One region of the Neobacillus sp. K501 genome, then DNA from elsewhere that is predicted to be linked to it. Evidence: riboswitches for the same ligand, from Rfam matches in the RefSeq annotation. Region 1 holds a riboswitch; the other holds the start of a gene.
What was found. A riboswitch is a leader RNA that binds a small molecule or an ion and turns the genes downstream of it on or off. The one in region 1 is predicted to bind thiamine pyrophosphate.
Positions count from the first base shown of each region.

Region 1 (5,323 bases):
TATTCATTTTTGAGCTTTTATACAGCCCTTTATACATTTTTGGGGATAGATGAGACCAAGATGGGAAAATACTGATGAGAGGTGATAATTTATGAGTATAGAGACAATGAGGTTTGATTTGCATACGCATCATGAGCGTTGTGGTCATGCGAGGGGAGGAATCCGCGATTATATTGAGGCGGCTATTTCGAAGGGGTTGAAGGTCATTGGGATTTCTGATCATACACCTTATTTTTCTAGGGACGAAGATCATCCGTTTCCACGAATCACCATGGCAAAAAGTCAATTTTCTGAATATGTCAAGGAAGTCCAACAATTACAGAAGCAGTATCATGGGAAAATTGATGTCCTCCTAGGGATTGAAGCCGATTTCTTCCCTGAGGAAGTTGGGAAATATCGACCATATTTTGAACGTTATCCATTTGATTACATTATTGGCTCGGTCCATCATGTCGATGGAGTAAGTATTTTTAAAAAAGACCGCTGGGAAGGACTCTCCTCTAAAGAAAAGATCCGCACAAAAGAAACTTATTATCAATTAATTGAACAATCTGCACGAAGTGGTTTATACCAGATTTTAGGTCATATTGATGCGATGAAGGGGTACTATCCTGAATTTTCTTCGATCCAAACTGCAGTTGTTGAACAAACGTTAAAGGTTATTGCTGAGTCCGATATTGCGATTGAAATCAATACGTCGGGCAAAACCAAATATGTTGGTGGATGGTATCCGGCTGAGGATATGTTAGAAATGGCGCTCCATTATGGGGTGAAAGTGACATTTGGCTCGGATGCCCATGATCCAGAACGAGTTGGAGATGAGTTTGACGAAGTCCAAGGTCGCTTAAAGGAAATAGGATTCCGAGAGTGGGTTTATTTTAAAGAGAAAGAGAGAATAACCGTGGGTCTCTAATGAAAATAAAGGAGTCGGGATAGAAAAAATGTAACGGAGCCAATTCCATTACATTTTTTCTTTTCGTTTTTTGGCCACTCTTTTAATGATATAAATGCCAGCAATGATTGCTAGTAGATTCAAGGAATCTCCGAAGTTTATGGTTAGGTTAATGTTGTTATTTACCCGAATCATGTTTTTGTTGTTTTTAGAATTTTGTAGTGATTTCGTCCTTTCTAGTTCTTGTGTCAGAATAAACACCTCCATCTTTATTATATCGATGGTGTTAGTTAAAAGATTCCAAATTTACTAGTTTTTTTAGTTGAAAATTTAAGTAATAACCTGAAAGATAGAGTATAATTGATTTTTGGATTTGCATTTCTTATTTTAGGAGATTTCTTATGAAACAGACATTTACATTAAAGGATAAGACAAAGCAAATATTTGTTTTATTAATTCCAATTTTAATTACACAGCTTGGAATGTTTTCGATGGTATTTTTCAATACAATTATGACTGGAAAGTACAATTCCTCGGATCTTGCTGGTGTGGCGATTGCCTCTTCAATATGGAATCCGATATTTACGGGTATCAGTGGGATATTTCTAGCCGTCTCACCGATTGTCGCACAGCGTTTCGGTGAAAAAAAGAACAAGGAAATAGCATCTGTGGTGCGCCATGGTATTTATCTGTCTTTTGTAATTGCCATTTTGGTTATCATCCTTGGTATCTTCTTTTTAGATCCGCTTTTGACGATCATGAATTTACCAAACCGAGTACATGAGACTGCTTTTGACTATCTTGTTGGTCTTAGTTTTGGAATACTGCCACTTTTTCTATTTAACGTCTTAAGATCCTTTATTTATGCATTAGGAAAAACTCGTGTGGTGATGTATATTTTATTGCTGTCATTACCATTTAATTTCTTTTTAAATTATGTGCTAATCTTCGGCCATTGGGGATTTCCAGAGCTTGGCGGAGCAGGAGCAGGGTATGCGACATCATTAACTTATTGGTTGATCATAGTTATGACCGTATTCATTGTAAAAAGACTAGAACCATTTTCTTCCTATAATGTCTTTACAGATTTTAAGCAATTTTCACTTATTGAGTGTAAAGAAATATTAAAAATTGGTGTCCCAATGGGGCTTTCAATCTTTTTTGAAACGAGCATGTTTGCAGTTGTCACGATCCTTTTAAGTAAGTTCAATGTAACGACGATTGCGGCGTATCAATCAGCTTTAAATATCGTGTCCTTCCTGTATATGATTCCAATTAGTATTTCCATGGCTCAAACCGTGCTTGTTGGTTATGAAGTGGGGGCACGGAGGTATCATGATGCTAAAGCATATAGCTGGTTAGGGGTTTATCTAGCTATTCTAATTGCCATTTTTACGGGAGTGTTAGTGGTTCTGTTCCGATATGAGGTGGCTGGTTTGTATTCAAATGAAACAGCCGTTATCAACCTTACGGCAAATTTCTTGTTCTATGCGCTGTTTTTCCAAATTGCCGATGCCATTCAAGCAACCGCTCAGGCTGCACTTAGAGGCTACAAAGATGTCAATCTATCGTTTATTATGACTTTAATAGCCTACTGGCTCATTTGCTTACCTGCTGGGTATTTACTAGCACACTACACCAGCCTAGGCGCAAAAGGTTATTGGATTGGATTAACCTTAGGCTTACTAGCCGCAGGAATCGCTTTATCCGCGCGTCTCATCTACATCCAGAAAAAGAAATTCATCCAAACAGAAATCAGTAAGGCAATCTAAACTGTAATCAACCCTCATCCGATCATTATGGATGGGGGTTTTTACATGACGAATTATTCTACATTAAATGGAAAAGTGTCCGTCTGAGGTGGACAGTGTCCACGAGCGGTGACAGGCACCAATAATAGGCACTACTAATGGACATTAATATTGGAACCGCTGCTACAGAAAAAAATAAATCACTTTACTTATCGTTTTAATACGGTTATGATTTATTTGATAATTTAATATGTTCTTTATCTACTAGGGGTGCCTGTTTTCAGGCTGAGAGAAAATCTGCGGATTTTTAACCCTTTGGACCTGATCTGGATTATACCAGCGTAGGAAAGTAGTCGAGTGAATGTTATTTTTTTCTCTTGCTAATTAGCCAGGTCCTTTTATATGGGATCTGGCTTTTTTATTTTTCAATGAATTGTAAAGGGGAGAGTAGGATGGAAAGAGAGTTTTCAGAGGTATTAGTAAAGGTCAGAGGAGAAAACCCACTCATACATAACATTACGAATTTAGTGGTAACCAATTTTACCGCGAATGGGCTGCTCGCTCTTGGAGCGTCACCTGTGATGGCATATGCCACTGAGGAAGTAGCGGATATGGCGAAAATTGCCGGTGCCCTTGTATTAAATATTGGGACACTGAACCCGCAAAATGTGGAGTCAATGATTCTTGCAGGGAAAGCAGCAAATGAAGCCAATACTCCTGTCATTTTCGACCCAGTTGGAGCAGGTGCAACGCAGTACAGAACTGAAACAGCACAACGAATTTTAGCGGAAATTAACGTCTCCATTGTGAGAGGAAATGCAGCTGAGATAGCAAATATTGTTGGGGCAACTTGGGAAATCAGAGGTGTTGATGCTGGAGCAGGACAAGGAAATATCATTGAGTTAGCGATCTCTGCCGCGAAAAATTTGAAAACCGTTGTCGTCATCACCGGAAAAGAGGATGTCGTATCAGATGGAAGCACTACCTTTACAATTGCTAACGGTCATCCGATTTTAACGAAGGTAACAGGTACTGGCTGCTTATTAACCTCTATAATCGGAGCGTTTGCGGCCGTTGAAAAAAAACTAATCAACGCTGCAGTTGCTGCCTTGAGTTATTATGGTGTGGCAGCAGAGAAGGCAGCAAAAATGACGGCTGAAAAGGGACCTGGTAGCTTCCAAATTGAATTTCTTAATCAATTGTCGCTTGTAACGGAAGAGGAGATAAAACAAGCTAGTATCATAACAAAACAATGCTAATTACTGGAGGTATAGAGGATGAAAAAGGCTTTAACAATTGCTGGCTCTGATTCGGGCGGAGGGGCAGGGATTCAGGCTGACTTAAAAACTTTTCAGGAATTAGAGGTTTTTGGCATGTCTGCTTTGACGGCCGTAACTGCCCAAAATACACTGGGTGTTCATGCGGTCTATCCAATGACATCGGAAGCCGTTGTCAAACAAATCGAAGCAATTGGTGATGATATTGGGGCAGATGCTGTAAAAACCGGAATGCTTTTTAGTGCGGACATTATTGAAGCTGTTGCGGATTCTATTAAGAAATACAACTGGGAGAACGTAGTCGTTGACCCCGTAATGATTGCGAAAGGAGGGGCTTCACTATTACAAGAAGAGGCTGTTTCAGCCATGAAGAGCTATTTGCTTCCACTAGCGAAGGTCATTACACCGAACATTCCGGAGGCGGAGGTGTTAACAGGGATGTCGATTCATACAACTGAACAGAAACAAGAGGCAGCCCAAATGCTTTATCATCTTGGGGTGAAAAATATAATGATCAAGGGCGGACATGATGAAAATTCATCTGAATCCGTCGATTTATTGTTTGATGGTAAGGAATTCTACACTTTTACCAGTAAAAGAATTGAAACAAAGAACACGCATGGAACCGGCTGCACTTTTTCAGCAGTCATGACAGCAGAACTTGCAAAAGGCCGCACGGTGTTTGAAGCGGTCCAAGTGGCAAAGAAATTTATTCAAGCAGCGATTGAAAATCATTTGGAGATTGGTCAGGGGCATGGCCCAACGAATCATTGGGCATATCGAAAAAACGAAAGTAGGGTGCTGTTATGAATACCAGCCAATTACGAGAGCAATTAAGCGTTTATTTTATTATGGGGAGCTCCAACTGTCTTAAAGAACCTATAGAGGTACTAAAGGAAGCGGTTGAAGGTGGGATATCGATTTTTCAATTCCGTGAAAAGGGAGAGGGTGCTTTAACGGGAAGGGAAAAAGTAGCCTTGGCGAAAGAACTGCAGCGTATTTGCTGGGAGAATCAAATTCCCTTTATTGTTAATGATGATATTGATTTAGCACTAGCCATCAATGCTGATGGGGTACATATTGGTCAAGAGGATGAGCCTGTAAGCAGCGTTAGAGATAAGATTGGCGATAAAATTCTCGGTGTTTCTATTCATTCTATGGAAGAAGCTGAATCGGCCATCGAACAAGGTGCTGATTATTTTGGCATCGGCCCTGTCTTTCCAACAAAAACAAAGACAGATGCCAAACCATCCCGAGGGACCATTCTGATAGAGGAATTAAGAACAAAAGGTTTTGAGATTCCAATTGTCGGAATTGGAGGGATAACAATTGAAAATGCCGCTTCTGTAATGAATGCAGGAGCTGATGGGGTATCAGTGATTACAGCGATCAGCCATGCGAAT
Region 1 covers NZ_JBSLYA010000008.1:44,905-50,227, forward strand. Annotated here, with positions in the region: gene ACWM35_RS17525 (histidinol-phosphatase) at 107-913, shown strand; gene ACWM35_RS17530 (MATE family efflux transporter) at 1,294-2,664, shown strand; TPP riboswitch at 2,900-3,008, shown strand; gene thiM (hydroxyethylthiazole kinase) at 3,096-3,902, shown strand; gene thiD (bifunctional hydroxymethylpyrimidine kinase/phosphomethylpyrimidine kinase) at 3,921-4,730, shown strand; gene thiE (thiamine phosphate synthase) at 4,727-5,323, shown strand, end outside.

Region 2 (5,323 bases), 110 kb from region 1:
CCATTCGCCCCGCTTCAAATCCTAATCGTCCCGCTTCAATCGCGAAACGCATCGCTTTTGCCATTTTTACCGGATTTTTTGCCGCTGAAACAGCCGTATTTAATAAAACACCATCAGCTCCTAATTCCATGGCCAAAGCAGCATCTGCAGGGGAGCCAATTCCAGCATCGACAATCACCGGCACAGTGGCTTGTTCGATAATAAAACCAAGGTTGATTGGATTGATAATCCCTTGACCAGACCCAATTGGGGAAGCTCCGGGCATAACGGCGTGACATCCAACCTCTTGAAGTTTCCTCGCTAAAACGACATCGTCTGAAGTATAAGGGAGGACAATAAATCCTTCTTTCACTAATTCTTCTGACGCCTTAAGGGTTTCAACAGGATCTGGAAGTAATGTTTGATCACAGCCAATTACTTCGACTTTAATCATATCGCAAAGACCGGAAGCTTTCGCTAATTTAGCGATTCGGACCGCTTCTTCTGCCGTTTTTGCTCCTGCTGTATTTGGCAAGAGAGTATATTTTGTGGTATCGAGCTGCTCTAAAAAATTGGGCTGACTTGGTTTAAAAATATTCATGCGTCTAACGGCAAACGTTAAAATTTCTGCTTGAGAAATTTCTACCGCTTCTTTTTGAATTTCATAGCTGGGATACTTTCCTGTTCCAAGTAATAAACGTGATTGAAAGGATAATGAGCCTATTTTTAACAAATTAACCGCCTCCTACAAAATGAACAATTTCAATTCGATCTTTATCTGATAATCTCTTACTTTGGTGCTCCAGTTTGGTTAAAATTTCTCCGTTGACTTCGACAACAACGCTCTTTTGATGAACGTCATAATGTGTAAGTAAATCGGACACATGAACAATCTCTTCAGGTAATTCAACTGTTTGACCATTTAATAGGACTTTCATTTTTAACCCCCCTAATGCATTATTTCTAGTGTTCTTTCAATACGAAAAGCAGTGAGCAGGGTATCATCGGAACTTCTGCCATCAAGCAAATCTGCCACAAGCTTTCCGGTAACTGGGCTTAAAAGGATCCCGTTTCGATAATGCCCGGCAGCCACAAACATTCCTTTCCATTCAGGATGTTCTCCGATATAAGGATTACCATCACCGGTTTGTGGCCGAATGCCAGCCCATAGTCGTTCCAAAGCCAGATCCTTGATCTGAGGTACAAGGTGAACCGCTCTTTCTATTAATCCAGCAATTCCTCCAGGTGTGACAGTTTGATCAAAAGTATGTTCGACCATCGTGGCCCCAATATAAATTTCGCCATTTCGTTTTGGAACGAAATAACAACGTTTATCTGAAAAGAGGGTGGTGTGAAGAATCGGCTTGTCGGTTTTCACTGAAAAGCATTCACCTTTTACCGGATACACTGGAATATCCACCCCGGTAGTTTTCATTAAGTTGGCCGCCCATGCACCAGTAGCGATTACTACCTGGTCACAATAAACCTCCCCACACGATGTTTTCACTCCAATCACGTTGCCATGATCATAGATAAAAGAGAGGACGGCGGTGTTTTCACGAATTTCTGCTCCAAAATGAATAGCTCCCTTGGCGAATGCTTGCGTTAATTTTGCAGGTTGAACATGACCGTCATTGGGAAGATACATTCCTCCAGCCACACTGGGGGATAGAGCTGGTTCCATTTCTCGTATTTCGGTAGATTTGAGCCATTGAATAGCAGGGTCCCAATTTCGTTGAAAATCAACCTGTGTTTTTAAATCAATGGCCATTTCTTCCGTTTCGGCAATCTTCAACATCCCTTTTTGGACAAACTCAATATCGATTCCGGTACATTCGAATAACTCACGTGATAGCGAAGAAAACATCGCCTGACTTTTTAAAGCCAGTTGGAAGAGGGGGCCGTTTTGTTCCAATTCAGCTTGAGCAGCCAGCATGCCAGCAGCCGCACTCGATGCTTGACAAGCCAAACGCTCTTTTTCTAAAATTAGAACTTTTTTTCCCATTTTGACTAGCTGATAGGCAATAGAGCAGCCAGTCACTCCTCCTCCGACAATGACAACATCAAATGATTTTTTCACGATTTCCATCTCCAATTTTTAATGCTTTTACGTAAGCTTTTACGGCAGATAATGGATCGCAAGCGTCCAAAACACCAGACATGACTGCAATTCCTATTGCTCCAGCTTGAAGGACCTGATGGGTATTCTCTGGTTTTATACCGCCAATCGCAATGACTGGGATAGGTAGTTGTGAGATTTTCCTTAATTCCTCTAATCCTTTTGGCACCATTCCTTGTTTTGATGGGGAAGGAAAGACATGACCATATAGTACATAATCAGCTCCTTCCTCGAGGGCTTTTTGTCCTTCATCATAGGAGTGGATAGAACTGCCTATCCTAAGCTGAGGAAAGGCGCTTTTTACAATAGCAGCTTCTAAACTATGAAAGGCTAATTGGACTCCTGCAGACCTCGATACGCATGCAACATCCACCCGATCATTGATAATGATCTTTGATAAGGGGATGTCGGATTTTGAGAAAAGCTCTACCGCTTGAAAAAGCTCCCGTGCTGTTTTTTGCTTTTCACGTAAGTGGACCGCCGTGACAAAAGGGTGGATTTCGACTAAAATCTCACACAATTGTGCCATCGACATTTTTCCATTGGAGATAATATGCAACTCTTTTAAACTTGTGAAAATGTAAATCACCTCCTACTGGAAGTATCCGCTTTCTTATAAATGAGATGAAAACAAAAAACCACTTTCCGTTAGATAAGAAAGTGGTTGAAAATTTGAAAAATTATCCCCTTGGAGTTTCAAATATCATGTTTTCCACTTCCCTACGCTGGTATAATCCAGATCAGGTTCATAGAGTCCCGAAGTTACACTTCAATCTCAGCCCTTTAAAAAGGCACCTCTAGCGGATAGAATTTCCATATAAAATTGTAATTTTTACCTGCGTGTATAATATAACACGATTGATAGAATTGTCAAATTATTTTTCGGGTTTCCTATTCGATAGGGAAGGGGGGGGATCAGATGTTTTCTCTAATGTAAGTCCACCCTTGTTACTCTTTACATACCAAATAACAACAGGAAAGAGCAGTAGTGCAAGTATACCTCCGGAAAGTGTGAGGGTGGCATAACTGGATCCAGCGACAACTACCCCTGAAAGGACTCCACCAGCAGCCCCCGATAATGCAATCAAGACATCGATAGATCCTTGAGTCTTTGCGCGAGTGGACGGTGTGGTCGCATCGACAATGAGAGTCGTACCACTTATTAAGCCAAGGTTCCAACCAAGTCCAAGTAGTGCGAGAGCAAGGGTGAGAACAAGCATGGAATCACCTGGAGCAATTGCGGCTAAAATTCCAGCAGCAAGCAATGTAAAGCCAGAAGCAATGGACATGGCATTTCTGCCAATTCTATCAACTAGCACTCCTGTCACGAGCGAGGGGAGATACATGGCCCCGATATGTATCGCAATGACCATCCCAACCTCATTTAACCCATGTCCATGATGCTTCATGTGTAAGGGAGTCATTGTCATAATGGCAACCATCACAATTTGGGTTAAAACCATTACAGTGGCACCCACCAGGATTCCTCGATTGTTAGTGCTATTTGTTTGATCCGTATGAATCGATTGATTTTTGTCTGATAAATTCTTAGCTGTAATGGCAGCTGCAACCAAAAGAGGGTCTGGACGCATAAAAATGACAAGGAAGACACCCGCTAGGATATAAGCTGCAGCCGCTAATAAAAAGGGACCAGCTAATGCTGGAATATGGATCGCAGTTGCAAATTGCCCCATTACGCCAACTAAATTGGGACCTGCAACGGCACCCAATGTAGTAGAGACCAGTGCGATACTAATCGCTGTTGCCCTTTGCTTCGAATTGGCTAGATCTGTACCTGCATAACGCGCTTGCAGGTTGGTTGCGGACCCAGCACCATAGATTAATAGTGTTGCAAAAAATAAAAAGATGTTACTCGTGATGGCTGATAAAACAACTCCGAGAGCACCGATTCCTCCAACGAGGAAACCTGCTGCAAGTCCTGTACGGCGTCCAAATCTCTGCGAAAGGCGCCCCACAAGATAGGCTGCACCTGCGGAACCAAAAGTGAACAGAGCAGTGGGAATCCCTGCATAAGCATCAGTACCCAGCATCTCCTGTGCAAGGAGTGCTCCCACAGTCACACCGGATGCCAGTCCGGCTCCTCCGAAAATTTGCGAGAGGACTACAATAAGTAAAGTACGTTTATATAATTGCTGTTGCTTTTTGGGGTCATCAATATAACTCTCTACCCATGATGGAACACTGTTCACTTCATTTGCTATTTGTGCCAATTCTAAGCCCCCCTTGAAGGTGATTTGTAATACCTTGTTATCTTCGTAATTTTCTTAAAAATGGAAATAAAAGTGTATTACCATATTATCAGCTATGGACCTATTTCTGTAAAGATTGTTGTGTTGTTTACGCTATGGTGATCTCAATGATTACAAAGGAATTTGTATAAATATGTAGAAAGTGTTAGTTATCCTAATAACGTAAGGGGAAATCTAAAAGATATGAGAAAGCTATATCATTCATTTAAAGAGTACCTGCTTTCCCTTCCATATCGAGTAAAATTAATACTTGTTTTTTCATTACTTATTGTCCTAACAGCAACAATTTTGGGAAGTATCACTTACATTCAATTTTCAAAATCGAGCCAGGACAGAACTGAGAACTATCAAGTACAATTGGCTGATCAAATCAATCAAAATTTAAATCGCTATCTAAAAGAAATGCAAATTATTTCATTGTCTCCACTATATGACCAAGAGGTACTGGATATTTTAAAATCTCACCGTATAAAACAGGAACACACTTCCTTTCCACCGGCAGCTGAAAGAGTACCAATGTGGAGATATATTTCAAGTCTCATTCATATGAGGAATGAAATTAGAGGAATTCATATTATGGCTAATGATGGAACCATTTTCAGCAATTTAGATTCGAATACTGTCCTGCTAAAGGTGTTCGAAACAGATAACGAATGGATAAAACAGATTAAGAAGGCCGATGGGGAGTGGGTTCTCCTCGCTCTTCACCAACCAAATTATTATTTAAATAAAGATACTTCTGTCTTTTCAGTAGCAAGACTTATTCGAGATCCCTCTACATACGAACCGCTGGGAATTATTAAAATTGATTTAAAACAGGAATTAATTAAAGAGATTGTAAGTAATCCAGATGAGAAGAGGAAGATTTTTCTCCTGGATAGGAATAATCAATTTATCTACCCAAACAAGAAAGAAAAAATGATTGAATCTTCCTTTCTAACAGACATTGAAAGGA
Region 2 covers NZ_JBSLYA010000008.1:155,284-160,606, forward strand. Annotated here, with positions in the region: gene ACWM35_RS18110 (thiazole synthase) at 1-712, opposite strand, end outside; gene thiS (sulfur carrier protein ThiS) at 714-917, opposite strand; gene thiO (glycine oxidase ThiO) at 929-2,059, opposite strand; gene ACWM35_RS18125 (thiamine phosphate synthase) at 2,043-2,687, opposite strand; TPP riboswitch at 2,799-2,907, opposite strand; gene ACWM35_RS18130 (MFS transporter) at 2,974-4,320, opposite strand; gene ACWM35_RS18135 (sensor histidine kinase) at 4,552-5,323, shown strand, end outside.
Region 2: linked by a shared signal. The riboswitch ahead of ACWM35_RS18125 (thiamine phosphate synthase) and the one ahead of thiM (hydroxyethylthiazole kinase) in region 1 are both predicted to bind thiamine pyrophosphate.